3 regions of the Caballeronia sp. M1242 genome follow, and region 2 is predicted to be linked to each of the others. Evidence: riboswitches for the same ligand, from Rfam matches in the RefSeq annotation. Region 2 holds a riboswitch; each other region holds the start of a gene.
The links. Region 2 has a riboswitch for cobalamin ahead of JYK05_RS02920 (TonB-dependent receptor domain-containing protein). Riboswitches for the same ligand answer to the same signal wherever they lie in the genome.
Positions count from the first base shown of each region.

Region 1: linked by a shared signal. The riboswitch ahead of JYK05_RS16285 (CbtB-domain containing protein) and the one ahead of JYK05_RS02920 (TonB-dependent receptor domain-containing protein) in region 2 are both predicted to bind cobalamin.
Region 3: linked by a shared signal. The riboswitch ahead of cobW (cobalamin biosynthesis protein CobW) and the one ahead of JYK05_RS02920 (TonB-dependent receptor domain-containing protein) in region 2 are both predicted to bind cobalamin.

Region 1 is NZ_CP071130.1:604,593-615,129, reverse strand. Features, by position in the region: gene JYK05_RS16300 (cobyrinate a,c-diamide synthase) at 1-654, shown strand, start outside; gene JYK05_RS16295 (DUF1289 domain-containing protein) at 651-881, shown strand; gene JYK05_RS16290 (CbtA family protein) at 878-1,642, opposite strand; gene JYK05_RS16285 (CbtB-domain containing protein) at 1,652-1,888, opposite strand; cobalamin riboswitch at 1,919-2,042, opposite strand; gene JYK05_RS16280 (histidine phosphatase family protein) at 2,070-2,645, shown strand; gene JYK05_RS16275 (DUF1428 domain-containing protein) at 2,718-3,089, shown strand; gene JYK05_RS16270 (antibiotic biosynthesis monooxygenase) at 3,129-3,443, shown strand; gene JYK05_RS16265 (hypothetical protein) at 3,517-3,837, opposite strand; gene lhpI (bifunctional Delta(1)-pyrroline-2-carboxylate/Delta(1)-piperideine-2-carboxylate reductase) at 3,920-4,861, opposite strand; gene ppk2 (polyphosphate kinase 2) at 5,096-5,992, shown strand; gene JYK05_RS16250 (hypothetical protein) at 5,999-6,220, opposite strand; gene JYK05_RS16245 (efflux transporter outer membrane subunit) at 6,366-7,871, opposite strand; gene JYK05_RS16240 (efflux RND transporter permease subunit) at 7,880-10,537, opposite strand, start outside.
Region 2 is NZ_CP071129.1:630,521-641,057, forward strand. Features, by position in the region: gene ilvD (dihydroxy-acid dehydratase) at 1-1,059, opposite strand, end outside; gene JYK05_RS02885 (LysR family transcriptional regulator) at 1,166-2,122, shown strand; gene lgt (prolipoprotein diacylglyceryl transferase) at 2,159-3,055, shown strand; gene JYK05_RS02895 (SIMPL domain-containing protein) at 3,110-3,799, opposite strand; gene JYK05_RS02900 (EVE domain-containing protein) at 3,915-4,373, opposite strand; RNA gene ssrS (6S RNA) at 4,466-4,648, opposite strand; gene JYK05_RS02910 (cell division protein ZapA) at 4,767-5,081, opposite strand; gene JYK05_RS02915 (ATPase) at 5,078-5,467, opposite strand; cobalamin riboswitch at 5,706-6,001, shown strand; gene JYK05_RS02920 (TonB-dependent receptor domain-containing protein) at 6,086-7,957, shown strand; gene JYK05_RS02925 (iron ABC transporter permease) at 7,993-8,991, shown strand; gene JYK05_RS02930 (ABC transporter ATP-binding protein) at 8,988-9,767, shown strand; gene cobT (nicotinate-nucleotide--dimethylbenzimidazole phosphoribosyltransferase) at 9,780-10,537, shown strand, end outside.
Region 3 is NZ_CP071130.1:615,933-626,469, reverse strand. Features, by position in the region: gene JYK05_RS16345 (precorrin-8X methylmutase) at 1-73, shown strand, start outside; gene JYK05_RS16340 (precorrin-2 C(20)-methyltransferase) at 70-798, shown strand; gene cobJ (precorrin-3B C(17)-methyltransferase) at 795-2,438, shown strand; gene JYK05_RS16330 (VWA domain-containing protein) at 2,417-2,986, opposite strand; gene JYK05_RS16325 (ATP-binding protein) at 3,100-4,101, opposite strand; gene cobN (cobaltochelatase subunit CobN) at 4,098-7,871, opposite strand; gene cobW (cobalamin biosynthesis protein CobW) at 7,876-8,955, opposite strand; cobalamin riboswitch at 9,081-9,332, opposite strand; cobalamin riboswitch at 9,388-9,636, shown strand; gene JYK05_RS16310 (cobalamin biosynthesis protein) at 9,652-10,080, shown strand; gene cobO (cob(I)yrinic acid a,c-diamide adenosyltransferase) at 10,089-10,537, shown strand, end outside.

The DNA of each region.
Region 1 (10,537 bases), on a different replicon from region 2:
CCGCCGCTTGTGCGCTTCGAGGACGCGAAGCCTGAAGCGCCGCCGCGTTTGCTCGAAGGCTTGCATATCGCCGTGGCGCGCGATGCCGCGTTTTCATTCGTCTATCCGGCCAATATCGACTTGCTGCACGCAATGGGCGCGCGCGTGAGCACCTTCTCCCCGCTCGCCGATGAACCCGTGCCCGCCGATGCCGACGCCCTCTATCTTCCCGGCGGCTATCCGGAACTGCATGCGTCCACGCTTGCCGCGAACCATCGCACGCGGACAGCGATTCAAGCGCATGTGGCGCGTGAAAGAACCGTCGTCGCTGAATGCGGCGGCATGCTGTATCTGCTCGATACGCTGACGGACGTGGAAGGCACGAAGCATGCAATGCTCGGTCTTCTGCCCGGCAACGCCTTCATGCAGCGCCGTCTCGCGCGTCTTGCAATGCAAAGGCTCGATACCGCGCATGGCGCGCTTACCGGTCACACGTTCCATTACTCCACGCTCGATACACCCATGCAGCCGCATCTGTTTTCGAAGCATGCAACGACAGGCGCCGAAGGCGAAGCCCTCTTTCGCCACGGTCCGATCACGGCCACGTATATGCACGCGTATTGGCCATCGAATCCGGCCGTCGCCGCGGCGCTCTTTCGCGGTGAATCGCTATGACGATCATCGACCTCGCCTTCACCATTGCGCGCGCGAAGTCGCAAGAGCCGGTCGGTTCGCCCTGCACGGGCGTATGCAAGATCGATCCCGCACACGGTCTGTGCGCGGGATGCTTCAGGAGCCGCGAAGAGATCAAGTCGTTCCGTTCGATGGACGATGCCGCGAAACTCGCGCTATTGGATGAATTGCCCGCAAGGCAAGCGGCATTGTCGCGAGAAAACGCTTAGACGGCCGCCACTTTGCGCAATGCGGGCCGCTCGAGTTCGCGGGCAGCGAGCGCGCCGAACACGAGCCCGAGCGTTGTCCAGATGATGACCTGAATGCCGATGGCTGCGACGCGAAAGTCCCAGAGCAACGACGCGGAGAAGCCGGCCGGCACTTCTTCGATACGCGGCAGCGCGAACTGCGCGAGCAGCATCGACGCGATGTAGAAAGCGGCTGCGATCATCGTTGCGTTCCACTCGCCGCGCCGCACGCGCAGCCGCCTTTGCAGCGCAACGGCGAACACCGCTGCCGCGATGGAGAGGGCCAACATGCCGAAGAACAATGCGGTGCGCGGACCGATCGTCGCCGCGTTGCCGACCGAAGGCGGGTTCGGCGGATACTTCAGGAAAGGCACGACCGCCACGCTTAAGAAGCCGAATAGCGCGAGCAACGCCGATGTGCCGCGCGCATGCAATGCGCCGAGCCGTCCATAAGCAAACGCGAAGACGAGTGAGAAAATGCCGCCGAGCGCAGCGCTGAATACTGCCACGCCGGTAAAGAGGCCGAGACCCGCCTGCGTGTCCCGGCTCACCAGCTCTTCGTCGCCGTCGTGATCGTGGGAATGAGCCGTGGCCTCCTGATGGCTATGTCCATGCGCATGTTCTGCTTCGAACGCGATGGCTTGCGCAACGAACGGCTCACCGACGATCTTCGCAAAACCGAAGCCGAGCAGGCCCGCGACGAAACCCGCGATCATGCCGCGTATCAACAAGCTGCGAATCATGGCGCGCCCTTAGTGGCAGGGAAAGCCGAGCAAGTGCCGGCCGTCATGCACGAATTCGTGAACGACCATGCCGGAGAAGATCGACGTCGCGCCCTGCTCCGCGCCGACGAAATAGATAGCGATCAAAAGGATCAGGCCGATGAACACGGCCCAAGGCACGACTTCACGTACCGGAATAGGCACCGGCGCATCAAGGGCGGGCGAAGCAGAAGCGGCGGCATAAACCGGCGCGTGAGCGACATTCATTGATTTTCTCCGAGGGAAAAGCGCGTCCCAATAGACGAAAGAGCTTGCAGCGGGGTCTGACTCGCGGACCGTCGTTCTCACGAAAGCCGCTTACAGTGGCGCGACCGTGCCGGGCTTGCACCGGCTTCCTCGCACTGCAAGCTTGCCATTCTAGGACGATTGCGGGCAAAGTAAAGCAACGATGCGCCCATTGCCTCCTTCATTGAACGTCACGCTTCTCTGCCACGCCGCCACGCACGCGATGAAAACCGCCCGCTTTCCGACGGGCGACGAGCCGCCTGCATGGGATGACCGCGCGGCGCTTGCACAGCGCTTCGCACGCTTCGACGGCCGCGTGATCGCGAGTCCCGCGCCCGTTGCCCGCGCGACGGCCGCATGGATAGCATGCAGCGTCGAAACGTGCGACGCCTTCAGCGATATCGACTACGGCCGCTGGCGCGGGCATTCGATACGCGCCATCGCCGAGAAGGACCCTGAAGGCATGAACGCATGGCTCGCGAATGTCGCCGCGCGGCCGCACGGCGGCGAGAGTATTGCGATGCTGTCCGAACGCATTGCGAACGCGCTGGCAACTCTTGTGAACGACGATGCCCGCACCGGACGTTATTTGATCGTCACGCATGCCATCGTCGTCAAAGCCGCACTGGCGCATGTGCGAGGCGACCCGCTCGAATCTATCTTCGCGATGGACTTCGCGCCCCTGTCGTCCATAACGCTCGACTATGACAGACAGCGCGGCGTCTGGACCGTGGCCTGAACTTCGTCGCGCGGCTCAAGCTCCAATGCAATTGACGGGATGACGCTGTCGATACCGCTCAAGGAGGCTCACATGGCGCACTATGTGGATGGATTCGTCGTACCTGTCCCCATCGGCAAGATCGACGCGTATCGCGTCATGGCCGAAGAGGCGGGCAAGATATGGCTCGAACACGGCGCACTGCAATTCGTCGAGAGCATTGCCGACGACGTGAAGCCCGGGAAAGTCACTTCATTCCCGCAGAGCGTGCAATTGAAGGAAGGTGAAACGATTGCGTTCTCGTGGATACTCTATGAATCGCGCGAGCAGCGCGACGCAGTCAACGCAAAGGTCATGAATGACCCGCGTCTGAAGGCGATGATGGAGCACGGCGAGCCGCCTTTCGATGCGAAGCGCATGTTCTTCGGCGGCTTTTCGACGATAGTCGAACTGGCGCGCTCTTAAGCCTTCGTTCGTTCAATCACCACAAAGGGAAACGTCGACATGTATATCGCCATGAATCGCTTCAAGATCGTGCCCGGCGCAGAAGCCGACTTCGAGCGCCTATGGACGAGCCGCGACACGCATCTCAAGGACGTCGCCGGCTTCGTCGAATTTCATTTGCTGAAGGGCCCGGCCAAGGACGATCACGTCCTCTATTCGAGCCACACGATCTGGGCGAATCGGGCGGCGTTCGAAGACTGGACGCGGTCCGACGCCTTTCGCGCCGCGCATCGCAACGCAGGCGGCGAGACGCGCCAGCTCTATCTCGGGCACCCTGAATTCGAAGGCTTCGAAGTCATTCAGACCGTCAAGTAGCACGTTTCTTTTACACGTTGATGAAAGAATGTGCTTAAAGAGCGTCTGCCATGACCGCTTTCGGCGCTTCGAATCAGGCCTTGGCTCCGCGCGCCATGCGCTGCAAGGTAGAGAAATCGATGGCGGCGGCGCAAATGCGCACCGCCTCTTTTAGCGTACGCGGCCGTCCCGCGCCAAATTCCGTCTCCAGCATGGCCACCGCGCGCACGCGTTCCTCGTTGCCGAGCTGCTCGCCGGTCGCCATTTCGAGGACGGAGATGAAATAAGCGGCGGGCGGCGCGGCGCGCCCTTGCACAGAAGGCGCCGGCGCCCGCGCCACCGCAAGGTCGTTGCTATGGGCGGTTCGGTATTCTGCCGGCCATGCCGCCCGGTCGGTGTCGATTCGACTGTTCATTGATCTGTTCATTCGCTGGAGTGCTTGAGCGCCGTTGCGCAATCGTCATCGAGCAAACTTACAGCAAAGGTTGTTCCACCTGTCACCCGGCTTGGCTCTGGTCGGACAAGACTGCCCTCGCAACGCGGCAGGCCGCGAGGTCCCATGCCGCGCATCCGACCGACTTGAAAACCACCGGAACGTCGGGTCTTTCATGCGATGCAAGCGCCGTCGCGAGTGGCCGCACCACGTTCCAGTCGATTCCAGCGAGGATGAAATCGCCCGCTTCGTGGCGCGCGCCTGCGAGATCGTCGACGAACAAGGCGCTGGCATGAATGGTCGAGGCCGCGATTTCGGCGGCATCGGCGGTGAATGCGCCTACGCCTATCACGAGTCGCGCCGCGCTGGCCGCAAGCGTGTACACCGGCGTCTTGCTGGTGGTCGTAGTAATCACCACGTCGATGGAATCCGGTATCGCCGGACCTTCGAGCGGGATCAGGTTCGGCGAAAGCGCGGCATGGTCCGCGCAGAAAGCACTCGCGCGCTCCGCACGCGACCCGAGAATGAACAGGCGCGCTTCCGGATACAGGCTTGCGAGCGCTTCCACATGCGACACCGCCTGCTTTCCGGTGCCGATCACAAGCACTTCGCGCGGAATGTCGGCCGCCAGCGCGCGTATCGCCAGCATGGAGACCGCGGCCGTGCGGCGACCCGTGACCGTGGGACCGTCGAGCATGAACTGGGGCACGCCCGTGGTGGCGTCGAAAGCGGTGACCTGACCGTGAATCGTCGCCAGGCCGCGCGCGCCATTGCCCGGGCACACGTTCACGAGCTTGTGCATGGCAATGTCGGCGGCCGTCGCGGGCATCGAGAGCATGACCCCGCCGTGCGCAAGCGGGACCACCATTCGCTCAGGACTCTCGATGCGGCCGGCTGCATAATCGAGCATCGTCGCGGCGAGCGTGTCCGCCAAGCGGTCGTAAGGCAGAAGGCGCGCGGTTTGCGCCGCGTCGAAAACGGGAATTGCGCCAGGTGTGTCGATCATCGTGCGGTTCGCCTCTGGAATGGTTGTGCCAACGTGATGCCGTCAAACGCTCGACCATTCTAAGGGCCGCGCGGCTCGTGTCATAAAGCGCGCGGCTTCATACAATGAATGACGCGAGATGACGCGGAAGGCAGTGTCACACGACTGCCATGCGGGAACGTCACCATCGGGCGTTCAGCGCCGCCCGCGCACTGCACACAAGAAGCACGCCATAGCACGCACATGGAGCATTCAATGACCACGACGGACAAGCAGCGCCGCTTTCACGCCGACCTGATCGACAGCTACGACGAAGAGTTCGAGATGGAAATCGACGATCGCTTCCTCGATGGCGAAGCGGCGTTCTCGGATGAAGAGCGGCAGCTTCGCAAGACCTATTTCCGCGAGTTGTTCCGGCTACAGGGCGAGTTGGTGAAGCTACAGGACTGGGTGGTTCATACGGGCCACCGGCTTGTCGTGATCTTCGAGGGGCGCGATGCCGCTGGCAAGGGCGGCGCGATAAAACGCATCACGCAGCGGTTGAATCCGCGTGTCTGCCGCGTCGCCGCTCTCCCCGCGCCGAACAATCGCGAGCGCACGCAATGGTACTTTCAGCGATACGTCTCGCACTTGCCCGCGGGCGGCGAGATCGTGTTGTTCGACCGTAGCTGGTACAACCGCGCGGGCGTCGAGCGCGTGATGCACTTCTGCACCGACGAAGAGTATGAGGAATTCTTTCGCTCGGTACCGGAGTTCGAGAAGATGCTCGTGCGCAGCGGCATCCAGATCATCAAGTACTGGTTCTCGATCACCGACGACGAACAGGAAGTGCGCTTTCAGGCGCGAATCGAAGATCCGCTGAAGCAGTGGAAGCTGAGTCCGATGGATCTGGAGAGCCGCCGTCGCTGGGAAGCGTACACGGCCGCGAAGGAAGTCATGCTGCAACGCTCGCATATTCCCGAAGCGCCGTGGTGGGTCGTTCAGGCTGTCGACAAGAAGCGCGCGCGCCTCAACTGCATTCATCACCTGTTGAGCCAGGTGCCGTATCACGAGATCGAACACCCGCAGATCACGCTGCCCGAGCGCGTGTTCAATCCCGATTATCTGCGTCAGCCCGTGCCGGAATCGATGTACGTCCCCGAAGTGTATTGAGTCAGTTCAGCAGCAGTGACGGCAGGCGATGCGCTCCACCGCCGCGCCGCCACGCTGACGCAGCGCCGCCTGATGCATGAAATGATAGACCTGCTGCGAGCCTCTGAGCAGCACCACGAATGCGACTTGCGCGAGATTGAAGTCGAGCGACACCATCAGGCGCGTTAGAAGAAGCAGTGGCAGGACCACTGACGGTTGATATAGCTGTCTTTCGATCAAAGCTCTCATTGCACGCTCCCGTTCCCATGATTGAGATTCTAGGGATCGCGTCGCACGGGATAAATGGGCGCCAGGTGAAGACATATGTTCCTCGCGACGAACAATCGCCTTCATGACAAAAGCCCCGCTCCGAGCGGGGCTTTGTGCGTTGGCATTACTTCTGCGCGAGGCTCGGTTCAGGCACGGGCGTGGGCATTGCATCGCCCCAGCCGCCGCCTAGAGCCCGAACGAGATTGACCGTCGATACCGCCTGCGCGCCCGCGAGCTGAACCGCCGCGCGCTGCGATTGCAGCACCGTGCGGTCCGCGTCGATCACGTCGAGATAGTTCACCGCGCCTTCCGTGTACTGCCTGCGCGACAGTTGCGCGGCGCGTACCGACGCATTCACCGCATCCGCTTGCGTCGCCGTCTGCGTCTCCAGAATGCGCAAGTCCGACAGGTTGTCCTCGACTTCACGAAACGCCACGAGCACTTGCTGGCGATAATTCGCCACGTCCTCTTCGTAGATGGCGCGCGCATTGGCGAGATTGCCCTTGCGACGTCCGCCGTCGAAGATCGGCAGGTTCAGCATGGTGCCCGCGAACGGTCCGAGCAAGAACGTGCGGCTCGACCAGTTGAAGAGATCGCCGAGCGTAGCCGACTCGAAGCCGCCCGAGCCTGTCAGCGTGAGCGACGGAAAGAACGCCGCCTTCGCCACGCCGATGCGCGCGTTGGCCGCCGCCATCGACCGCTCCGCTGCCGCAATGTCCGGGCGACGTTCGAGCAAGGAAGACGGCAAGCCGGGCGGCACGTGCACGGTGACAGGCTTGAGCGGATTAGCGGCCATCGAAAACTCGGCGGGCGTCTTGCCGAGCAATACCGCGAGACTATGCTCGGATGCCGCCCGCAGCCGTTGCACCGTCATCGCATCCGAACGCGCGGTCGCGAGTTCCGACTTGGCGCGCGCCACATCCAACTCGCTGATATCGCCTTCGGCGAACCGTCGCTCCGCGAGCTTCAGCGCTTCTTCACGCAGCGACACGGTACGCGTGTACACGTCCAGTTCGGCATCGCGCTCGCGCAGCTCGAAGTAGTTCTGCGCCACATCCGCCTGCAACGCGAGTTGCACGGAACGGAACAACGCTTCGCTTTGCTGCGTGTCGGCGTTGGCGGCCTGCACGGTATTGAACACGCGCCCGAACAGATCCACCTCGTACGACACGCTCGCCTGCGCGCGCCACAAGGTCTGCGCCGGAACGTTCGCGTTCGGAGGCAGGAACTGCGATGCGGGCGAGAACTTCTCGCGCGTCGGACCGAAGCCTGCGTCGAGCGTCGGAAAGAGCCCAGCACGCGCGGTCTGATTGATCGCCCGCGCTTCCTTCACGCGCGCCGCCGCGGCTTTCAGGTTCTGATTCGCATCCTGCGCCTGACGTTCGAGATCGTTGAGCGTGGCATCGTCGAAAAGCGTCCACCATTCGCCGCGCATCATCTCTTCCGAAGGCTGCGCGGTCTTCCAGGTGCCCGCTTCCGAAGGCGCGAGCGTCGGCGTTTCCTTATAGGCGCTCGGCGCGTTCACGTCCGGCTTTTCATACGTGGGCGCGAGCGAACATCCCGCGACCACCAGCAACGCGCTCATCAGCGCGGGCAAACCCAGCCATTTTTGTATAGGCATCTTGTTCATTATCGACCTCATTGCGCCTCGTACGAAGCGCCGATACCGCGCATCTGCGGATGCGTGCCATGCTTGTCCGTCACATGTTCGGTGCGGCTCAGCTTGCGCAGAATCACGTAGAACACCGGCGTGAGCATCAGGCCGAAGAGCGTCACGCCCAACATGCCGAAGAACACCGCGACGCCCATTGCATGCCGCATCTCAGAGCCTGCGCCCGACGACAATACGAGCGGCACCACGCCCATGATGAACGCGATGGACGTCATCAGAATCGGACGCAGACGCAGACGGCTGGCTTCGATCGCGGCCTGCACGATGGAGCGCCCCTGCATTTCCAGTTCGCGTGCGAATTCGACGATCAGAATCGCGTTCTTCGCGGACAAGCCCACGAGGACCATCAAGCCGATCTGCGTGAAGATGTTGTTGTCGCCGTCGGTGAGCCATACGCCGAGCAGCGCGGACAAGATACTCATCGGCACGATCAGGATGACCGCGAGCGGCAGCGTCAGGCTTTCATACAGCGCGGCCAGCACGAGGAACACGAGCAGCACGCTGATCGGGAAGACCCACAGCGCCGCATTGCCCGCGAGGATCTGCTGATACGTGAGATCGGTCCATTCGAACTTGATCCCGCGCGGCAACACTTCCGCTGCGATGCGTTCGGCCGCCGCCTGCGCCTGCCCCGACGAATAGCCGGGCGCGGGACCGCCGTTGATGTCCGCTGCGGTATAGCCGTTGTAGCGCACTACCATTTCGGGGCCGTACGTCGGCGAGACTTTCACGAGCGACGACAAAGGCACCATGTCGCCATTCGCGTTGCGCGTCTTCAGCAGGCCGATGTCCTCCGGATTCGCGCGGAACGGCGCATCCGCTTGCACGCGCACCTGATACACGCGGCCGAAGCGATTGAAGTCGTTCACATACAGCGAGCCGAGATACACCTGCATCGTGTCGAACACGTCGGTGACGGAGACGCCCAGTTGCTTCGCCTTCACGCGATCCAGATCGACGTTCAGCTGCGGCACGTTGATCTGATAGCTGGAGAACGTCGGCCCCAGTTCCGGCGTTTGCGATGCACGCTTGATGAATGCCTGCGTGGCATCGGCGAGCGCCGCATAGCCGAGCGCGCCGCGATCTTCGAGCTGCATCTTGAAGCCACCGAGCGTGCCCAGGCCGAGCACCGGCGGCGGCGGGAACACGGCGATGAACGATCCCTTGATGCCCGCGTACTTCTGATTCAGCGCGCCTGCGATGGCATTCGCGGAAAGCGCCTTGTCATGCACGCGGTCCTTGAAGGGCTTGAGCGTGACGAACACGATGCCCGCGCTCGACGAATTGGTGAAGCCATTCACTGACAAGCCCGGAAACTCCACCGCGCTTTCCACGCCCGGCTGCTTCAGAGCGATGGCGCTCATTTCGCGGATCACGCCTTCTGTACGGTCGAGCGATGCGCCGTTCGGCAACTGCGCGAAGCTGATCAGATACTCCTTGTCCTGCGCGGGCACGAAGCCGCCGGGGACGATCTTGCCCATCAATACCGCGCCGCCGAGCAGCACCGCATAGAGCACCATCATGATCGCCTTGCGGTTGATGACGCCTTTCACGCCCTTGCTGTACGACTCGGAACCACGATGAAACACCGCGTTGAAGCGCCGGAAGAAGCCACCGAACACGCGATCCATGCCGCGCGTGAGCCAGTCCTTCGGCTCGTCGTGACCCTTGAGCAGCAGCGCGGCCAGCGCGGGCGACAGCGTCAGCGAGTTGAACGCGGAGATGACCGTCGAGATGGCGATGGTCATCGCGAACTGCTTGTAGAACTGGCCGGTCAAGCCGGACATGAACGCGAGCGGCACGAACACGGCCACCAGCGTCAGCGCAATCGCGATGATCGGCCCGCTCACTTCGCGCATGGCCTGATACGTCGCCTCTCGCGCGGACAAGCCCGCTTCGATGTTGCGCTCGACGTTCTCGACCACCACGATCGCATCGTCCACGACGATACCGATGGCGAGCACCATGCCGAAAAGCGAGAGCGCGTTGATCGAGAAACCAAACGCGAGCAACAGCGAGAACGTACCCACGATCGATACCGGCACCGCGAGAAGCGGAATGATCGACGCACGCCACGTCTGCAAGAATACGATCACCACGAGCACGACGAGCGCAATGGCTTCGGCGAGCGTATGAATCACGGCTTCGATACTGGAGCGCACAAACTGCGTCGGGTCATAGACGATCTGGTATTCGAGGCCCGCGGGCATGTCCGCCTGCAGTTCCTTCATCGTCTTGCGCACTTCGTCGGAGATTTGCAGCGAGTTAGCGCCAGGCTGCTGATTGATCGCGATGGCCACGGCCGACTTGTTGTCGAGAAGCGAGCGCAAGCCGTATTCGGATGCCGCGAGTTCGACACGCGCGACGTCGCCGAGATGCGTGACCGCGCCGTCCGGCGACGTTTTCAGCACGATATCGCGGAACTCCGACTCGTTCTGCAAGCGGCCGCGCGCATTCACGTTGAGTTGCAGCGGCACGTTCGGCAGCGTGGGCGAACCGCCGATCACGCCGGCCGCGACCTGCACGTTCTGCTCGCGAATGGCGTTGACGACATCGGTCGCCGTCAGGCCGCGCTGCGCGACCTTTTGCGGATCGAGCCATACACGCATCGAGTAATCGCCCGA
Region 2 (10,537 bases):
CAGTTCTTCCGCGAGCGTGCGGCCCGTGATCGTGATGCAGTCACCGTGCATCAGACCTGCGTCGAGCAGGATCTTCATCACTTGCGGGATGCCGCCGGCCTTGTGCAGGTCCGTCGCGACATACTGGCCCGAGGGCTTCAGATCGCAGATGACCGGCACTTTCTTGCGCATGCGCTCGAAGTCGTCGATGCTCCATTCCACTTCCGCCGCGTGCGCGATGGCGAGGTAGTGCAGCACGGCGTTGGTCGAGCCGCCCGTCGCCATGATGAGCGCGACCGCGTTCTCGATCGACTTCTTCGTGATGATGTCGCGCGGCTTCAGGTCCTTCTTCACGGCTTCGACGAGGACGCGCGCCGATTCGGCGGCGGAGTCCACTTTCTCGTCGTCGGGGTTCGCCATGGTCGACGAATACAGGAGCGACATGCCGAGCGCCTCGAACGACGAGCTCATGGTGTTGGCCGTGTACATGCCGCCGCACGAGCCGGTGGACGGGCACGCGTTCTTCTCGACGCCCTTGAAGTCTTCTTCCGACATGCGGCCCGCCGTGAACTCGCCGACCGCCTCGAACGACGACACGATAGTCAGGTCCTTGCCCTTCCAGTTGCCCGGACGAATGGTGCCGCCGTACACGTAGATGCCCGGCACGTTCATGCGCGCGAGACCGATCATGCCGCCCGGCATGTTCTTGTCGCAGCCGCCGATCACGACGACGCCGTCCATCCACTGGCCCTGCACGGCCGTCTCGATACAGTCCGCGATCACCTCGCGCGACACCAGCGAGTACTTCATGCCTTCGGTGCCCATCGACATGCCGTCGGAGATCGTCGGCGTCCCGAACACTTGCGGATTCGCGTTCGACTGCTTGATCGCCGCGATGGCGGCATCGGCGAGGCGCTGCAGGCCGGCGTTACACGGCGTGATGGTCGAGTGGCCGTTGGCGACGCCGATCATCGGATTGTCGAAATCCTCTTCCTTGTAGCCGAGGGCGTAGTACATCGAACGATTGGGCGAACGCGCGACGCCCTGCGTCACGTTTTTCGAGCGGCGATTGAAGGCCATGTTGGGGCTCCTTGAAGATTCTTTTGTCTAGTGGCGCAAGAATGCAGCGTCGGCTTGTATCTGTCCAATATATTATTCAGGGTCTATTAGGTCGGAGAAGATATTGATGGACGAGCGAAACGCGCCGATCGAACTGCGTTTGCTGCGCTATTTCGTGACCGTGGCCGAAGAGATGCATTTCGGCCGCGCCGCCGCGCGTCTCGCGATGACGCAGCCGCCGCTTTCGCAGGCCATTCGCGCGCTCGAAGACGCGCTTGGCGTCGCGCTGTTCGCGCGCACGAAACGGACCGTCGAATTGACGCCGGTCGGCAAGGATCTGCTGCCAGAGGTGCGGCGCATTCTCGCCGCCGCCGATGCGCTGCGTCCGCTCGCGCAGTCGCTTTCGCGTGGCGAGGCGGGCGTGCTGTCGCTGGCGTTCGTGTCCACCGCGGACTACGGCCTGTTGCCCGCGCTGCTGCGCGACTTCGGCGCGCGCTATCCCGGCGTGCGCCTGCAACTGACCGAAGCGACGAGCGACGTGCAGATCGAAGAACTTGTCGCCGGTCGCGTGGACGCGGGGCTCGTCATTCCGCCGCTGCCGCCGCGGCACGCGATGTCGCTGTCGTATCTTGCGATTGCCCGCGAGCCGCTCGTCGTCGCGATGTCCTCGGACGCCGCCGAGCAATTGCAGCAGGGCACGGCCGAATGGGCCGACACGCCCGTCGATCTGCGCGATCTCGCCGCCGCGCCGCTTGTCGTGTTTCCGAGGCGTCTCGCGCCGGGTTTGTATGACATCATTATGGGCTGCTACGGCGCGGCGGGACTCACGCCGCGCATCGGGCAGGAGGCGATCCAGATGCAGACCATCGTGAGCCTCGTGTCCGCCGGCATGGGCGTCGCGCTCGTGCCGCAGTCGCTGCGGCATTTGCGGCGCACGGGCGTGGTGTATCGACCGCTGCGGCCGGTGGCGGATGCGCCGGTCGTCGAAACCGGCCTCGTGTGGCGCGCGGCCGAGGTGAGCCCGGTGCTCGCCGGCTTCATCGAGATCGTGCGCGCGCGGGCCGCCGCCGTCTCTGCTTTATGATTCGTGCCTGACTTCGCTTGGCTCTAGAACTCTACGATGCTCATTCACCCCAATTTCGATCCCGTCGCGATTCACCTCGGACCGCTCGCCGTGCGCTGGTACGGCCTCATGTATCTGGTCGCGTTCATTTCCGCCATCGTCATCGGACGACTGCGGCTGCGGCTGCCGTATGTCGCCGCGCAAGGCTGGAGCGCGAAGGACATCGACGACATGCTGTTCTACGGCGTGCTCGGCACGATTCTCGGCGGGCGCATCGGCTATGTGCTGTTCTACAAGGCGAGCTATTACGCGGCGCATCCGCTCGATATCTTCAAGGTGTGGGAAGGCGGCATGTCGTTTCACGGCGGCTTTCTCGGCGTGACCTTCGCGATGGTGCTGTTCGCGTACCAGCGCAAACGCACGTGGCTGCAAGTGACCGATTTCGTCGCGCCGATGGTGCCGCTCGGCCTAGCGGCGGGGCGTCTCGGCAACTTCATCAACGGCGAGCTGTGGGGCCGCGTGACCGACCCGGCCGCGCCCTGGGCGATGCTGTTCCAGAACTCGACGAACGACGACGCCATCTGGCTCGCGAAGAACCCGCAACTCGACGCGAAGTGGCATCTGATGGACATCTTCCAGCGTTATCACATGCTGCCGCGCCATCCGTCGCAGTTGTATGAGATTGCGCTGGAAGGCATCGTGCTATTCATCGTGATCTGGACGTTCTCGCGTAAGCCGCGCCCGGTCGGCGCCATCTCCGCGCTCTTTTTGATTGGCTATGGACTCGCGCGTTTCACGGTCGAATTCGCCCGCGAACCGGACGACTATCTCGGCCTGCTCGCGCTCGGCCTCTCGATGGGCCAGTGGCTTTCGCTGCCGATGATCGTCGCCGGCGTCATCATGATGGTGTGGGCGTACAAGCGGCATCGTCGCGTGGCGGCGAACGCGGCGTGATTTCGCGCGGGGCCGCGCTTGCGGTCCCGCTTGGGTTCGCTTGGCCTCGCTCGGTCAGCGGCCCATCTGCACCGAGCCGGACACATCGACGGTCACGGTCGTCGTGCCGGCTTCGAGCGCCATCGGCGCGGCCATCTTGGCATCGGCGCCCATGGCGCGCGACTGCATCATCATCACCGGGCGCGGCGCCACGCCGCTATGCCCGACGTTCACCTCGCGAATTGAATAGCTGCTGTAGCCGAACGCCTGCGAGGCGGCTTGCGCCTGCTTGCGGAACGAATCGATGGCCTGCGTCGAGAGCTTCTGCTCCGCGGCGCGCTGCGCTTCCGGCGACAGCGAGAACGTGACGTTGCCAACTTGCATCGACGAGCTCATCTTGCCCGCGAGCTTCGAGGCCGCCGCGAAGTCGTGCGATTCGAGCACGATCTCCGTGCGCCCACGCCATGCGGATATCTTGCCGTCCCGGTCGGTGGACGGATACACCGTGAACGAGCCGCTTTTCGCGGTGACGCCATCGACACCCTTCGCTTCGCGCAACGCAGCTTCGGCGCGCTGATTGAGCGTCGCGGTGAGCGATGAAGGATCGGCGGCTTCCTGCTCGTAAAAGAGCGTGATGGTGACGACATCCTGCGGCACTTGCGCGCTCGCCTGCGCCGAAAGCGAAAGCACGCCCGCGGGCTGCGGATTGGCGATGACCGTCTGCGCGGCGACGGAGGCGGAATAGGCGAGGGTGACGCTCGACATCGCGAGGGCGAGGGCGGCGGCGATTTTCTTGTTCATCATCGAAGGACTCCAACGCAAGGCGTCGCGTGATTCGCGACCGCACTTAGGCGTCCGCCTCCAGTCCTTAGTTCCTGCTCTAGACGAGGCGTTCGGTAATAAAGCGCCATTCGTTCTCGGTGACCGGCGTGATCGACAGGCGGTTGCCGCGCGCGAGCACCTGCATGCCGGCGAGTTCCGGATGCTCGCGCAGTTCGGCGAGCGGAATGAGCCGCGTCTTCTTCACGAAGCTCACATCCACGAGCATCCAGCGCGGCGTGTCCTGCTTGGACTTGGGATCGTAGTAGGCGCTCTTGGGATCGAACTGCGTGGGGTCGGGATACGCCGTCGAACAGACCTTCGCGATTCCCGCGATACCGGGCTCGGGGCAACTCGAATGGTAGAAGAGCACGCCGTCGCCGATCTGCATCTGGTCGCGCATGAAGTTGCGCGCCTGATAGTTGCGCACGCCGGTCCACGGCAGCGTCTTCTTGGGCGCGTGCGCGAGATGATCGATGCTCGCTTCGTCCGGTTCGGACTTCATCAGCCAGTAGCGCATGAGTTCGGCGTGAAGGAGTGTGCGTGCGGTTTTGGGCGATGCAAACAAAAACGGCACCGGTAAGAACCGATGCCGTTCGTGCTTCCAGAAATAAGGTCCCCGCCTCAGCCGCTAGGCCGGCATCCTGAACCTGGGTTCAAGATTGGTCGCGGTAAGCAACACTTCGGGTACATCAGACAGAGTGACGCGCGCGCCCGTGCTGCAACGTTCCGCAACCGTGCCAATGTAGCATTGGTTCAAGGAATATATGACCTTGGCGTACCAGGCAGGGAGACCTCACTGTACACCAAACGTTTGGTCCTTGCAGCCCTTGCCTGCGTTTCTCGCGGTATCTTTTTTTGATGGATACCGCAACGCTGATTAGATCAGCGCATGACCGTCAGTGCGCTTCGCTCAGTGCGCTTCATATTGCGCAATGACCGCGCCGAGCTGCTCGTTCATCGAATGCATGGTGCGGCGGATTTCCTCGGCGGGGAACGCTTCGCCGTGACGCACGCTTTCCTGCAGCTTGAGCAGTTCGGACGCCAGCGAAAGCGCGGCCATCACCGCGATGCGGTCCGTGCCGCGCACGCTGCTTGCGTTGCGTACCTTGTTCATTTCGGCATCGACGCGGGCCACGGCTTCGCGCAGCGCGGCCTCGGTCTCCGGCGAGCACGCGAGGCGATACTGCTGGCCGAGAATGGATACTTCGATCTGCGTGGTCGTCATGCCTTCTCTCCTTGATGGTGCTCGCCGTGCACTTCTTCCGCGTGCGCATGTTCGTGCTGCGCTTCGCGCGACGCGCTGGATTCGGCGTTCAGAAGATCGAGCTGATTGTCGCTTTCGGCATGATGCGCTTTGCCGCGCGGCAGCTTTTCGAGGATCGCGTTGAGGCGCACTTGCGCGTCGTCGATCTTCGCGGACAGCGAATCGCGTTCGCCTTGCAGCGTGTCGCGCTCGTGGCGAACCTGCGCGAGTTCGGCCTGAACGCCGGCGTAATCGGCGCGCAGCTGTTCGATTTGTGCTTCGAGCGCGAGACGCGCCTGATTGTGGCGCTCGCTGATCTTGATCAGCCGGCCGATGTTTCCTGACAGTGATTCGAGTTCGTTGAGCATGTGCTGCGTCCTCTAAAGACCTGGCATTTTAGCGCGGTTCAACGGTGCTTCCGATAATTGTCTCGTTTCGAGACGTAACAACACGCGATCTTGCGCGCATCGCCGCGTATTCATGTGCGGAATGGCCGCGCGTGACGCACTCGGATGCGCGGATGGCGACGCTTGCTCGTTGCTCGCTCGTCGCTCAAGCCTCGCGATGACGGGCGCGCGCCTTCTTGACGGCCCCCATGCGCGCTCCTACACTTGCCGCACTTTTGGTGCTCGCGCCGCCTTTCTTGCGGCGCAGTCAAACGGGAAACAGGAAGCGCTGTCTCGCCTCGCGCGGCTCGCCAACCTGTGCTGCCCCCGCAACGGTAAGCGACCGCAACGCAAGTTGCAAGTCGTCCCTCGCGCGTTTCTTCGTGTTGCTCCGTGGTCGTTTGCCATCGGACTCGCGACTGCAAGAAACGTGTCGGCGCCACTGCGCTTCGAAGCGCGGGAAGGCGGGACGATGCGTCGCCAGCCCGGATACCGGCCAATCGTCCAGCGCGCCGATGCTTTGCAAGTCGGCGCGTGCGTCGCGCACAGACTTCGCGGGGAGCGGGGCACGCGCCAGTCTCCAACGGAAACGCTTCACCCATGCTCTTGCCTTCGTCGGGCCTCATTCGTCGCGCGGCGCGCGTCGTGATGTGCGCCGCCGCGAGTGCGCCGCTTGTCCAGGTCGCGCACGCCGATTCCGATTCTCCGTCGCAGACACTCGCGCCCGTCGTCGTCACGGCGACGCGCGGCGCGCAACCGCTCGCCGATTCCATCCCGCAGGCGACGCTCTTCGACGCGCAGGACATCGCCGACAGCAATGCAAACGATGTGCTCGGGCTCATCGCGCTTGCGCCCGGCGTGCAGATCACGCGCAACGGCGGGCCGGGCGCGACCTCGGGCGTGTTCATACGCGGCGCGTCGTCGACGCAGTCGCTCGTGCTGATCGACGGCGTGCGCGTTGAATCGGTGTCGCTCGGCGCGGCGCAGTTGTCGCAACTGATGCTCGATCAGACCGGCCGCGTCGAAGTGGTCAACGGCAACGTGTCGGCGCTATATGGATCGAACGCGATCGGCGGCGTCGTGCAGATTTTCACGAAGGAGGGCGAAGCACATCCGCCGCGCTTTCACTTCGAAGCCGAATACGGCAGCTATCACACGCAGCGGCAGTCGGCGGGCGTCGACGGCGCGCTCGATGCCGAGGGCCGCACCACGTTCAGCGTGAACGTCTCGCGCGAGAAGACCGACGGTTTCTCGGCGATCGATCCCGCGCTCGCGCCCGCCGCGAATCCGAACGCGAACGGTTATCTGAACGAAAGCGTCGCCGCGACGCTGCGCCACAAGTTCAGCGACAAGTGGGACGCAGGCGTGCGCTTTCTGCAATCGAACGGCGTGAACAGCTTCGACGATCCGTACGGCGTGCCGACCGATCTCAATGAATCGCATGATCGCGTGCGCTCGGCGTCGGTATTCGCGAACGGCAAGCTCACCGACAACTGGACGACGCACTTCACCGTCGCGCAGGGGCAAGACCGCGCGAACATCGAACACAACGGCGTCTATACGAGCCGCTTCGACTCGGAGAATCATCAGTATCTGTGGCAAAACGACTTCCGCCTCACCGAGGCGCACAAGCTGATGTTCGGCTACGAGCATCTCGACCAGTCGCTCGATTCGGACCAGTTCAGCGCGCCCGACCGGCATGTGAACTCGGTCTTCGCGGGCTATGTCGGCCGCTTCGGTCCGAGCGAAGTGCAGGCCAACGTGCGCCGCGACCAGTATTCCGACTTCGGCGGCGCGAACAGCTACTATCTGGGCTACACGTACAACTTCGATTCGCACTGGCGCGCGAGCGCGAGCTACGCGGCGGCGTTTCGCGCGCCGAGCTTCGACGATCTCTACTATCCGTTCAGCGGCAATCCGTCGATACAGCCGGAGCGCAGCCATTCGGCCGAGGCCGCGTTGCAGTACGCATCGGACCAGATCGGCGTGGTGCGCGTGACGGCGTTCGAGACGCGCTATTCGAATCTGATCGACTACGTGGGCGACAGCAGCGGCTTCTATACCGCGCAGAACGTCGGGCGCGCGAAGGTGCAGGGCGTCGAGGGATCGTGGGCGGGACACGTGGGCGCAACCGACGTGCGCGCGAGCGTGACGTTCCAGAACCCCGTCGACGAGACGAATCACGAAGACCTCACGCGTCGCGCAAGGCGCTTTGCGTCGCTGTCGGCGCATCGGTCGATCGGGCGCTGGCGCGTGGGCGGCGAGTGGATCGTGAGCGGCGCGCGCAGCGATTACGATTCCACGCTCGCGGGCTACGGCGTCGTCAATCTTTCGGCGCAATACGACATCACGAAGTCGTGGTACGTAAATGCGCGCATCGATAACCTGTTCGACCGCAACTATGAACTGGCTTACTCGTACAACACGCCGCGTCGCGGCGCTTACGTCACGATCGGCTGGCATCCGTCGTGAGCCACGCCGCTGACGCGCGCCGCCCGATGAAGGCGATGCACGCAACGCGCGCCGCCGCGATCTGGCTCGCGCTCGCGGCGGCGGCCCTTGGCGTGCTAGCGGCGTCGCTCGCGCTCGGAAGCGTCGCGCTGCCGCCATCACGCGCCATCGCCGCGCTGCTGCATGCGCATGCGGCCACGCCCGATATCGCCGATGAAATCGTGCTGAACCTGCGATTGCCGCGCGCGCTCGCGGGCTTCGCGTCGGGCGCGCTGCTCGCGCTCGCCGGGGCGCTGCTGCAAGTGCTGCTGCGCAATCCGCTCGCTGAACCCTACGTGCTTGGCGTCTCCGGCGGCGCGGCGGCGTTCGCACTTCCGGCGATGCTCGCGTCGATGCCGTGGTGGGGCGTGGATCTCGCCGCGTGCGCGGGCGCGCTCGCATCCATCGTTCTGGTGCTCGGACTCGCGCGCACGCACGTGTGGCACGGCGAACAGGACGCATCGCCACGGCTCTTGCTCACGGGCGTCGTGGTCGCGGCGGGCTGGGGCGCGCTCATCACGCTGATACTCAGCGTGGCGCCCGAGAACCGGCTGCGCGGCATGATCTTCTGGCTGACCGGCGACCTCAACGGCGCATCGACGCCGTGGCCCGCGATGGTCGCGCTCGGCGTGGCGCTCGCGTTGATCGTGCCGTGCGCGCCGCAACTGAACGTGCTGCTGCGCGGCGAAGCCACGGCGCGTTCGCTCGGCGTGCCGGTGGAACGCGTGCGGCTGCGCGTGTATCTCGTGGCATCGCTCGCGGCGGCGGCGGCCGTCACGACGGCGGGGACTATCGGCTTCGTGGGGCTCGTGGTGCCGCATCTGCTGCGGCTCGCGTTCGGCAACGACCAGCGCATGCTCGTGCCTGCCGCCGCGCTCGCGGGCGGGCTCGCCGTGATGAGCGCGGACCTCGCCGCGCGCACGGTCATCGCGCCGGCGCAGTTGCCGGTCGGCGTGGTCACGGCGCTGATCGGCGTGCCGATGTTCTTGTGGATGCTGCTGCGAAGGCCGCGATGAAGCCGCTCTCGATCGACAATCTCGTGTTGCGCGCGGGCGCCCGAACGCTCGTCGATGGCCTCTCTGCGACCATCGCGGCGGGCGAAGTCTGGTGTATCGCCGGGCCGAACGGCGCGGGCAAGACCACGCTCATCGGCGTGCTCGCGGGACTCGCGAAGCCGGCCTCGGGCGCGATCACGCTCGGCGGCCGCGCGCTCGCGTCGTGGCGCGCGGCGGACCTCGCGCGCGAACGCGCGCTGATGCCGCAAAGCACGCACGATGCCTTCAGCGCGACCGTGCTCGACACCGTGCTGCTCAACCGCTTTCCGTATCTGACGGGCTGGGGCTGGGAGAGCGAAGACGACCGCGCCGCCGCGCATGCCGCCCTCGATGCGCTCGGTCTCGCCGACCTGGCTTCGCGCGACGTGCTCACGTTGTCGGGCGGCGAAAGGCAGCGCGTGGCGCTTGCCGCCGCGCTGTGTCAGCAAGCGCCGCTCTTGCTGCTCGACGAACCGCTCGCGCATCTGGACCTGCATCATCAGATCGACTGCCTGCATGCGCTCGCCGCCGCCGCGCGCGACGAGGGACGCGCGATCGTCTTTTCGTGCCACGACCTGAATCTCGCGCGCCGCTTCGCCACGCATGCGCTCTTGCTCGACGGCAAGGGCGGCGCGCATGTCGGTCCTGTCGCCGACGTGCTGACGCCCGCGCGCGCGAGCGCGGCGTTCGGCTATCCGCTGGTCTTGATCCGCGATGGCGAGCACGAAGCGCTCGTGCCTTCGCTTCACCCTTTCTGACGAGGAACGCCGATGTCCACTGCCCACGCGCTGCCCAAGCCTAGCCCGCTCGATCGCAGCATCGAACCGGAGCTGCGCCGCATCATCGACATGAAGACGAAGCCGCCCGGCAGCCTTGGCCGGCTCGAAACGCTCGCGCTGCAAATGGGATTGATCCAGCAGACGACGAAGCCGCGCATCGAGCGTCCCGCGATGATCGTCTTCGCGGGCGATCACGGCATCGCGGCCGAAGGCGTGAGCCCGTATCCGCAGGAAGTGACGGCGCAGATGGTCGCGAATTTTCTGGCGGGCGGCGCGGCGATCAATGCGTTGTCGCGCTCGGTCGGCATGGCGCTCGAAGTGGTCGATGCGGGCGTCGCGACGCCGATTCCGGTCGATCACGGCTACGAGCGCTTGTCGCTGGGTCTCGGCACGCGCAACTTCGCGCGCGAACCGGCCATGTCGCGCGAGACGGCGCTCGAAGGCATCGCGCGGGGCGCGGCGCGCGTGCGACACCACGCGTCGCTCGGGACGAACGTGATCGGCTTCGGCGAAATGGGCATTGCGAACACGTCGGCGGCGGCGTGTCTGATGAGCCGCTTGTGCGCGCTGCCTATCGACGAATGCGTCGGCCGTGGCACGGGCCTCGACGATCGCGGCCTCGCGCACAAACGCGACGTGCTCGGGCGCGCGCTCGCATCCCATGCGGCGAGCGGCGACGCGATCGACACGCTCGCCACGTTCGGCGGCTTCGAAATCGCGATGATGACGGGCGCGTATCTCGCGGCGGC
Region 3 (10,537 bases), on a different replicon from region 2:
ATTACAAGGACGACGCGGCGGCAGCGCGATGGCCGCCGCAGCAGTCAACGCACTTGCTTCGGAGAACGAATGATGAGCGGACGCCTGTATGGTCTCGGCGTCGGTCCGGGCGACCCCGAACTCATCACCGTGAAAGCGCTGCGGCTTCTGAAGTCCGCGCCGGTGGTCGCGTATTTCGTCGCGAAGGGCAAGAAGGGCAACGCGTTCGGCATCATAGAGGGGCATCTGGACGACGCGCAGACGCGCCTGCCGCTCGTGTATCCGGTAACGACTGAAGCGCTCGAACCGCCGCTGTGCTACGAGACGATCATCAGCGCGTTCTACGATGAAGCCGCGCTCGCCATTGCGGATCATCTCGAAACGGGCCGCGATGTCGCCGTGATTTGCGAAGGCGATCCCTTCTTCTACGGCTCGTACATGTATCTGCACGACCGTCTCGCCGGACGTTTCGATGCGCATGTCGTGCCCGGCGTATGTTCGATGCTGGGCGGCGTGTCCGTGCTCGGCGTGCCGCTCGTTTATCGCAATCAGAGTCTCTGCGTGCTGTCCGGCGTGCTGCCGGAAGACGAGTTGAAGTGCAAGCTCGAAGCATCCGATGCTGCCGTCGTGATGAAGCTCGGCCGCAACTTCGATAAAGTGCGGCGCGTGCTCACCGATCTCGGGTTGGACAAGCGCGCGCTTTATGTCGAGCGCGCGACGATGGCCAATCAACGGATCGTGCCGCTCGATGAAGTGGATCCGATGGCGTCGCCCTATTTCTCGCTGCTCGTCCTACCGGGAAAGAAATGGCAGGCATGAACGCGGCGTCATCGATTGCGATCGTCGTGCTCGGCGAGAGCGCGCTTCCTGTCGCGCGCCGCATTCAGGCGCGTTATCCCGGGTCGCTCGTGCATGGTCTCGCCAATCGGGTTGATGCCGATATCGCCTTCGACGATTTCGGCGCGCACGTGCGAGCGCTCTATCTGGCAGCCACGCCTATCGTCGCGCTGTGCGCGGCGGGCATCGTCATTCGCTCGCTGGCGCCTTGTCTCACGAACAAATGCGCGGAGCCGCCGGTGCTCGCGGTCGCGCAGGATGGCAGCGCCGTCGTGCCGCTGCTCGGTGGCACGAGCGGCGTGAATGTGCTCGCGCGCGAGATCGGCGCGGCGCTCGATGTCATGCCCGCGATCACGACGAGCGGCGAACTGCGCTTCGGCATGTGCCTGCTCGCGCCGCCCGATGGCTACGCGCTGGCGGATATGGAGCGCGGCAAGCGTTTCGTGTCCGACCTGCTCGCGGGCGAAACGACGCGCATCGAAGGCCATGCACCGTGGCTCGATGAGGCCGACTTGCCCCGCGCAGCGGACGCGCGCCTTGCAGTGCGCGTCACGCCGCATGTGATGAACGACGAGAGCAGTCTCATGATTCATCCGCGTTGCGTGGCCGCATGGATCGAAGCGCCGGATGATGCGATTGCTGAACGCGTTCATCATGCATTGCGCGACCACGGACTCTCGCCGCTTGCGCTGGCCGCGCTGGTCGCACCGACAGAAAGCATGACGTTCGATGCGCTCAGCGATGCCGCCAACGCGCTCGACGTGCCCCTTCGCTTCAGCAGCGAACAGCCGCCTAATGACGCGCTTCGCGCCCACGGAATCGCGTTGAGCGTGGCTCACACGCCTCTCGACGTGGAGTCCATCGGTCGCGCGCGTGGCACGTTGACGGTCATCGGGCTCGGCCCCGGCAGCGCAGACTTGATGACGCCGGCCGCACAAGCCGCGCTCGCTTCGGCGCAGGACGTTCTCGGCTATGAAACGTACGTACGCATGGCCGGCCCGTTTCGCGCAGACCAGCGCATCCACATGACGGATAACCGCGAGGAGTTGCAGCGCGCACGCCATGCGTTCGAACTCGCGAGCGAAGGGCGCAAGGTCGTGGTCGTATCGTCGGGCGATCCCGGCGTCTTCGCGATGGCTGCCGCCGTGCTCGAAGCGCTCGACGAGGGGCGCGCGACGCATGCCGAATGGGCCGCCGTGAAACTCGCTATCGTGCCGGGCGTGTCCGCGTCGCTCGCAACGGCCGCGCGCGCGGGCGCGCCGCTCGGCCATGACTTCTGCGTGCTGTCGCTATCGGACAACCTCAAGCCCTGGGACGTGATCGAGTATCGCATCCGGCATGCAAGCGAAGCGGATCTCGCGATGGCGTTCTATAACCCGCTATCGAAGGCGCGACCCTGGCAGTTCGATCGCGCAATCGACATCGTGCGGAAGTATCGCGACGCTGCTACACCCGTCGTGCTTGGCCGCGATGTGGGACGTCCAGCGGAAACGGTGCGCGTCGTGACGCTCGGCGAATTGCACGGCGGTCTCGTCGATATGCGAACGATGGTGATCGTCGGATCGTCGAAGACGCGCGTGATCGGCAACGGCGAATGGGTCTATACGCCTCGCTCGTATTGAAGCGATTGGGCGGGTATATGCTGCGCGCGCCAGTCGAGCGCCAGCGCGTGCGCCCCGTCGACCCGCACGCGTCCTTCCTCGAAATCCACCACGACGATACGGTCCGCCAGCGCGGGCGCCGCGGGCCGTTCGTTGGTGCGTCCATCGCTCAACAGCCACAGCCAGCGGCGTTGCGACCGCTTGCGACGCGCGGCCCGCGCAAGTACCGTCGATGCCGTCGCTAACCCGAGCGTGAGCGGCGTGCCGCCTCCGCCACCAATCGGCGCGATCCAGCGGTCATTGAACCAATGCGCCGTGCCCGGCTGACGACGCACTTCCGCGCGTCCCCCGCCGAAGCACACCAGCGCGACCTCCGCACGTTCGCGATACGCACGGTCGAACAGCGCGATCAGCAAGCCCTTCGCGCGCGCGAGGCGTTCGCCGCCGAGCATCGAGCCGGAGCAATCGAGCACGAAACAATGCAGCGCGGATGCTTCGCCGTGGCCGCGTCGATAGCGCAAGTGACCGGCATCGAAGCGTGCGTTGCGCTTGGCGCGCAGCGTCGCCATCCAGTCGACCGATGCAGTAGCGAGCCCTTCACGCCCATGTTCTCGCCCACGCGAACGCGCCTCCTGCCATCGAAGACGATGCGCGTTCGCATCGGCGTCGGGCCTTCGATGGCTCAGGCTTTTTTTGCGGCGAGCGGCCTGACCTGCTTGACCTTCGCGATGCCGACGGGCTCCGGCGGCATGTAACCCCAGTCGCCGCCTTGCGCGGTATTCGCGCTGCCTTCCGGGCGCTGTGATTCACGAGAGGACACGTCAGGCTCGCGCCGGCGATGCCGCAATACCGCATCGGACACGCAATCGACATGCTTCGTTTCGACGTATTCCGCGCCTTCCAGCGCCGCGAGCGCACGCGCCGCGCGCAGCATCACGAGATCGGCTCGTAGGCCGTCGACATTGGCCGCAATGCACAGCTCGCTCACATGCGCATGCACGACGTCATCGAAATCGAACTGGTCGAGCGCCGCGCGCGCCGCTTCAATACGTTCGGCAAGCGCCGCCTGATTATCCGCGTGCTGCACGCGGAATGCTTCGGCGTCCGAATCGAATGCGAGTCTCGCCTTGACGATCCGCTGGCGCACGTCGGCGTCGAAGCAGTTCGCAAGTTCGACGGCAAGCCCGAAGCGATCCAGCAATTGCGGGCGCAGTTCTCCCTCTTCCGGATTCATGGTGCCGATCAGCACGAACTGCGCGTCATGCCGATGCGATATGCCGTCGCGCTCGATGATATTCACGCCGCTCGCCGCCACGTCGAGCAGTTGATCGACGAGAGGATTCGGCAGCAGGTTCACTTCGTCGACATACAGGACACCGCGATGCGCTTTTGCGAGCAAGCCCGGCGAAAACTTCACGCCGCCATCGCGCAACGCGCTTTGAATATCGAGCGTGCCGATGAGTTGCTCTTCGCTCGCGCCGAGCGGCAAGGTGACAAGTTTCCCTTCCGGCAAGAGTTCAGCGAGCGCGCGCGCCGCCGTGGATTTCGCCGTGCCGCGCGGCCCGCTCACGAGCACGCCGCCCAATGACGGATCGACAGCCGCGAGCAGCAACGCCTGCTGCAATGGCGCTTGCCCGACGAGCGCGGTGAAAGGAAACGCGGGAAAAAATGAGGTTTCGTTCAAGTCTGTCGGCCTTCGAGTTGCTGCTCGACATCGAGCAGATGTTGCGTCACGGACTGCCGATAGTCGCCGGGTTCCTGCCACAGCCCGCGCTGCATCGCTTCGAGCAGACGCTCGCAGATCGACTGGAGCGCGTGCGGGTTGTGCCGCGCGATGAATTCGCGCGTACCGGCATCGTTCACGTAGGCATCCGTGACCAGCGCATATTGATGATCGGAGACGACGCGCGCGGTGGCATCGTAACCGAAGAGATAGTCGACCGTCGCGGCGAGTTCCGACGCGCCTTTGTAGCCATGCCGCTTCACGCCGTCGATCCACTTGGGATTGACCACGCGCGAGCGCACGACACGCGCGATCTCTTCGTTCAGCGTGCGCATGCGCGGCGCGGCGGGGTTGCTGTGATCCGCGTTGTACGCCTGCGGCTGCACGCCCGCCAAGTAACGCACCGCCGCGATCATTCCGCCCTGAAACTGGTGATAGTCGTTCGAATCGAGCAAGTCGTGCTCGCGGTTATCCTGATTCTGAAGCACCACATCGAGTGTCGAGAGCCGCGCGCCGAAGGTCGAACGCGCTTCGACGCCATCGCCGGCCTGCGAATAAGCATAGCCGCCCGTGCTTTGATAAGCGGCGGACAGGTCGGCATCGGTTTCCCATTGCTTCATGTCGATGAGTTCTTGCAAGCCCGCGCCGTACGCGCCCGGCTTCGTGCTGAACACGCGCCAGCCGGCACGCAGCCGGGCTTCCTTGGCATCGATGCCGCGTCCGATCAACTCATCGCGCTCACGCAGAATACGCGCGCGAATCGGATTGACGTCTTCCGGCTCGTCTTCGAGTTCCGCGATGGCCTGCACGGCTGCATCGAACAGATGCATGAGATTCGCGAATGCATCGCGGAAAAAGCCAGATACACGCAGCGTCACGTCGATGCGCGGCCGGTTGAAAATGGAGATCGGCAAAATCTCGAAGTCGGTGACGCGATGGCTGCCCGCCGCCCATTTCGGCCGCACGCCGATGAGCGCGAACGCCTGCGCGATGTCGTCGCCGCCGGTGCGCATGGTGGCGGTGCCCCACACCGACAGACCGATGGCACGCGGATAATCGCCGTGGTCCTGCACGTGCCGCTCGACGAGCATGTTTGCCGACTTGAGCCCGAGCGACCAGGCCGCTTGCGTCGGCAATGCTCGCGTATCGACCGAATAGAAGTTACGCCCTGTCGGCAGCACGTCGGGTCTGCCGCGCGATGGCGAACCGCTCGGCCCCGGCGGAACGAAGCGGCCTTCGAGGCCGCGTTTCAGTTGCAGCGACTCTTGCGGTCCGCATGCATCCAGCCGCGCGAGCAGATCGCCATGCAAGCGTTCCAGCACGCGTTGCGTATGCGGACCGGGCGCAGTTGCTTCGCCTTCAAGAAGTTGCATGGCGAGGCATTCCAGCCGCTCGCGCGTGTCGCCGTGATGACGCCAGGGAGCATCACTCATCGACTGCAATGCCTGCGGACGCGGTCCCTGCCACGGCGCGGCCCAGTCGGCGTCGAGCGGATCGAAGTCGTCGCCTAATTGCAGGTCGCGTGCGAGCGCAGTGATCAGACTTGCATTCGCGCCCTGACCGTCGCCGATCGGAAAACGCCCGAGCGCAAGCAGCGTATCGCGTCGGTGCACACCTTCCGGAGACACGCCGAAAACATGGAGCCCATCGCGAATCTGCGCTTCTTTCAGCTCGCACAGGTAAGCATCGGCGCGCGTGAGCAACGCGTCTTCTCCCGATGTATCGCGCGGGGCATCGAGGCCGAGTTCTTCGTGCAGCTTGTTCTCGACGATGCTCGCCAGTATGGACTTGCGCAACAGCTTCGCGCGTCGAACGTCGACCATCAATGCTTCGTAGTACTCATCGACTTGCCGTTCGAGGTCTTGCAGCGGACCATAGTTCTCGGCGCGCGTAAGCGGCGGCATCAGATGATCGATGATGACCGCTTGTGCCCGCCGCTTGGCCTGACTGCCCTCGCCCGGGTCATTGACGATGAACGGATAAAGATGCGGCATCGGGCCGAGAATCAGATCAGGCCAGCACGATGCCGACAGCGCGACGCTCTTGCCCGGCAGCCATTCCAGATTGCCGTGTTTGCCGACATGCACCAGCGCGTCCGCGTTGAAGCGCATGCGCAGCCAGAAATAGAACGCGAGATAGGAGTGCGGCGGAACGAGTTCGGCATCGTGATAGCTCGCGTAGTCGTTACGCTCGCGCGACCGCGACGGCTGAATGCCGACGAACACGTCGCCGCAGCGATAGCCCGCGATCATGAAGCGGCCGCGCCTCAATGTCGGATCGTCTTGCGGCGCGCCCCACGTCTTTTCGAGCGCGGCGCGCGCATCGGCGGGCAACGCGCGATAAGCGTCGAGATAGTCGTCGAGCGAGAGGCTTTGCAACGCCGGCCGCATATCGCGAACCACGGGATCGTTCGTCACGCCTCGCGTCAACGCAGCGATGAGCGCGTCGCCGCTCTCCGGCAATTCGCCCACGCGATAGCCTTCGCGGGCGAGCATCGACAGGATGCCGATCGCGGATGCCGGCGTATCGAGTCCCACGCCGTTTCCGATGCGTCCTTCGCTCGCCGGATAGTTGGCGAGCACGAGCGCGATGCGTTTCTCGTGGTTGGGCGTATGCCGCAGCTTGCACCAGCGGCGACTCAACTCGGCGACGAAGCGCACGCGTTCGGCATCGGCCTGATAACGGACCACGTCCACTTGCGTCTGCGCACAGTGATACGCGAGTCCCTTGAAGCTGACCGCGCGCGTGATGATGCGGCCATCGACCTCGGGCAGCGCGACATGCATCGCTACATCGCGCGAATTGAGGCCGTGGTTGTCCTTTTCCCAGTCTTCGCGATTGCCGCCGCTCAATATCACTTGCAGGACGGGCGCATCGCCCGCGATGTCGAAGTCTTCGCTTTCGCCGATCACGCTTGCTGCAAACGCAGTCGTGTTCAATACGAGCGATGCGCGATGCTCCATGCACAAGCGCGCGATCACTTCGCGGCTCACGCTTTCCTTGAGGGAAGCGATCGCAATCGGCAGCGGATTCAGCCCTTCCTTTTCGAGCGCTTCGATGAGCGCATCGAATACAGCGGTGTTGCCCGCTTGCAGATGCGCGCGATAAAACAGGATCGCGACGACGGGCGCGCCTTCGGTCCATCGCGCGCGCCAGTCGTCGATTGCGGCGATGTCGCGCTCGGGATGATAGATGGCCACGACAGGCAGCGGACGCGGCGCTTGCGGCGCGCGACCGAAGCCGAACGCGCGATGACCGATCGCGCGCAAAAATTCCTCGGCATTGCCCGCGCCGCCTTCGCGCAGATAGCGCGACAACTCGCGGCAGAACGCGGCCTCCGCGGTGCTCTTGCTGATCAGGTTCGGGTCTTCGGTGAGATCGCCCGAGAACATGGCGAGCATCTGCTTCTCGCGCTCGGCGAGCGCCACGATTCGCTCGATGCCATAAGGCCAGTATGATTCACCGCCGAGATGATCGACGATGACGACGCGCGCATGACGCAATACATCGTCGATATAGAAGTCGACCGATGCGGGCTGGCGCAGAAACGATTGATTCGCGAGCCGCACTTCGGGAAAGCCCGGCTCCAGACGCGGAAACACGCTTGCAAGTAGCGCGAGCGTGGTATCCGCCGAACTCAGCACGACGATCGGTGCGCGCGTCTGCTCGATACGCATGACGCCTGCCGCGTCATCGACAAAACCTCCGGGCGTCGTGCGTAACAGATGCATCGCGTCAGGCCTGCGCGAGCGCGTTCGCCAGCGCCGCGTTCAACGCTATTTGCAGCGTTTGACGATCGAGGTCTTCTCCGATCAGCACGAAGCGGCTCGCGGCTTCGCCTTCGTTCCAGCGCCGGTCGAAATAGCTGTCGAAGCGCCGGCCCACGCCTTGCACCACGAGACGCATGCCCGCGCCCGGCAGCGCGGCGAACCCTTTCACGCGATAGATCGTGTGACTCTCCACGAGCGCCTGCAACGCCGCAATGGCCTGTTCGCGCGATTCCACTTGTCCTTCGACGACGACCGAATCGAATTCGTCATGGTGATGGTCCACGTGGCCTTCGTCGTCGGCAGAACCGTGATGATCGTGGCGAAGATGAATGCTGTCCTCGGACGCCGATTGCAGACCGAGCAGCGCATGCAGATCGAGCTTGCCCATTTGCGCGGGCACGACCTTCACTTGCGGCGGAATCTCGGGCCGCACGAGCGCTTCCACGCGGCGCAGTGCGTCGGCGTCCATGAGGTCGGTCTTGTTGACGATCACGAGATCAGCCGAGGACAGTTGATCTTCGAATAGCTCGTGCAGCGGCGATTCGTGATCGAGGTTCGGGTCGGCCTTGCGTTGCGCATCGACCGCTGCGGGGTTCACGGCGAACTGTCCGCTTGCGGCGGCAGGACCATCGACCACCGTGATGACGGCATCGACCGTGAACGCATTTTTGATGGACGGCCAGTTGAATGCCTGCACGAGCGGCTTCGGCAACGCGAGGCCCGACGTCTCGATCAACACATGATCGATGCGCTCGCGGCGTTCCAGCAACTGCTCCATCACCGGATAAAACTCTTCCTGCACCGTGCAACACAGGCACCCGTTAGCGAGTTCATAGAGATTGCGCTCCGAGGACCCGGCTTCGTCGTCGCAACCGATGCCGCAACCCTTCAGGATTTCCCCGTCTATGCCGAGCTCGCCGAATTCGTTCACGATGACAGCGAGGCGCAAGCCCTGCGCATTCGACATGATGTGGCGCATCAAGGTGGTCTTGCCGCTGCCGAGAAAGCCGGTCACGACCGTGACGGGTATCTTGCGGGTTTGCATCGTCGCTCCGTGGCTCGTGTATGCGTGCGTCGTGCGTGCGTCGCGCGAGGAAGGTATCGCCGGCGAGATCTGCGGGAAAAAGCGCACGACTGATGGATCATGGGACATGCCGCATCCCCGCGGCGTGGGCCCTGCGAAAGTCTGGCCGGTATCCGGGCTTGGGACCTCGTTGCGCAGCCTTCCTGCCGTGTACCGACAGTGGCTTCGTGCGCAACGCGCGATATCGTACTCGCCGATACCGCCGGTCGCTTACCGTTGCGGGGGCAGCGCAGGTTGGCGCGCGTCCGATCGCATGATGGAGCGATGCGCTTCCTGCTTCCCGTTTAACTGCGCGCGAAAGAAGCTCGCACGCGGGCACCAGAACTGCGTGAAGTCTAGGCTCCTCACGAAGGAGCGTCAAGGAAAGCGCCGCCGAAAAGCGGGGGCATGTGGTATCGTTGGCGCGCGACTGGTGCTCGCGCGTTCACACGAAACGCGCAGTTAAACGGGAAACAGGAAGCGGCGTCTTCACGATCATGCAAGCGCTCGCCAACCTGTGCTGTCCCCGCAACGGTACGCGACCGGCGGTATCGGCTTGCACGATATCGCGCATGGCGCACACGGCCACTGCCCGTTCACGGTGGGAAGGCTGCGCGATGACGGCCGCAAGCCCGGATACCGGCCAGCGCAGGGGACGAAGCGCATCTCGCCATCGTGATGCCTTCGCCGAACGCCGCCATCCGCGAGGGACGCATGCGCGGCGCACGCATTCCGTCCATTCGTTCGATGATGCTTCCTTGCGTGAGCCCGCGCCATCTCGCCGTCGGCATCGGCTGCAAACGCGGCGTAAGCGCCGATGCGATTGAAGCGGCCGTGCTTCGTGCGCTTCAAGCAGCGGAACTCACCTTCGCGCACATCGCGGTGGTCGCGAGCATCGACATCAAACACGACGAAGCCGGCTTGCGTGTCTTCTGCGAGCGTCATGCCCTGCCATTGCGCCTTTATCGCGCGGACGAGCTCGCGCTCATGCCCGCCGAGGGCGTGTGCGAGCCTAGCGCGCTGCTCGCAAGCGATGGCGGAGAGCTTGTGGCGCCGAAGATGATCGACGGTCACGTGACCGTCGCCATAGCAACGAAGAAAGCCTGAAAGAGCCCATGAAAACCGATACGGAATCGCATCTGCGCATGACGCAGCGTCGCAAGGAAGGCCACGAAAAGAAGCAGGCCGCCGCCGATCACGAGAAGGGTCTCCTGATCGTCAACACAGGCAATGGCAAGGGCAAGACCACGGCCGCTTTCGGCATGGCCGTGCGCGTGCTCGGGCACGGCATGAAGCTCGGCGTCGTTCAGTTCATCAAAGGCGCGCTGCATACGTCTGAGCGCGATTTTCTGAGCGCGGTCGCCAATTGCGATTTCGTGACGATGGGCGACGGCTATACATGGAACACGCAAAACCGCGAGGCCGACATGGCGACCGCGCGCAAAGGCTGGAACGAAGCGCGGCGCATGATCGAGAGCGGCGAATATCAGATGGTCGTGCTCGACGAGCTCAACACTGTGCTCAAGTACGAGTACTTGCCGCTCGACGAAGTGCTCGATGTTTT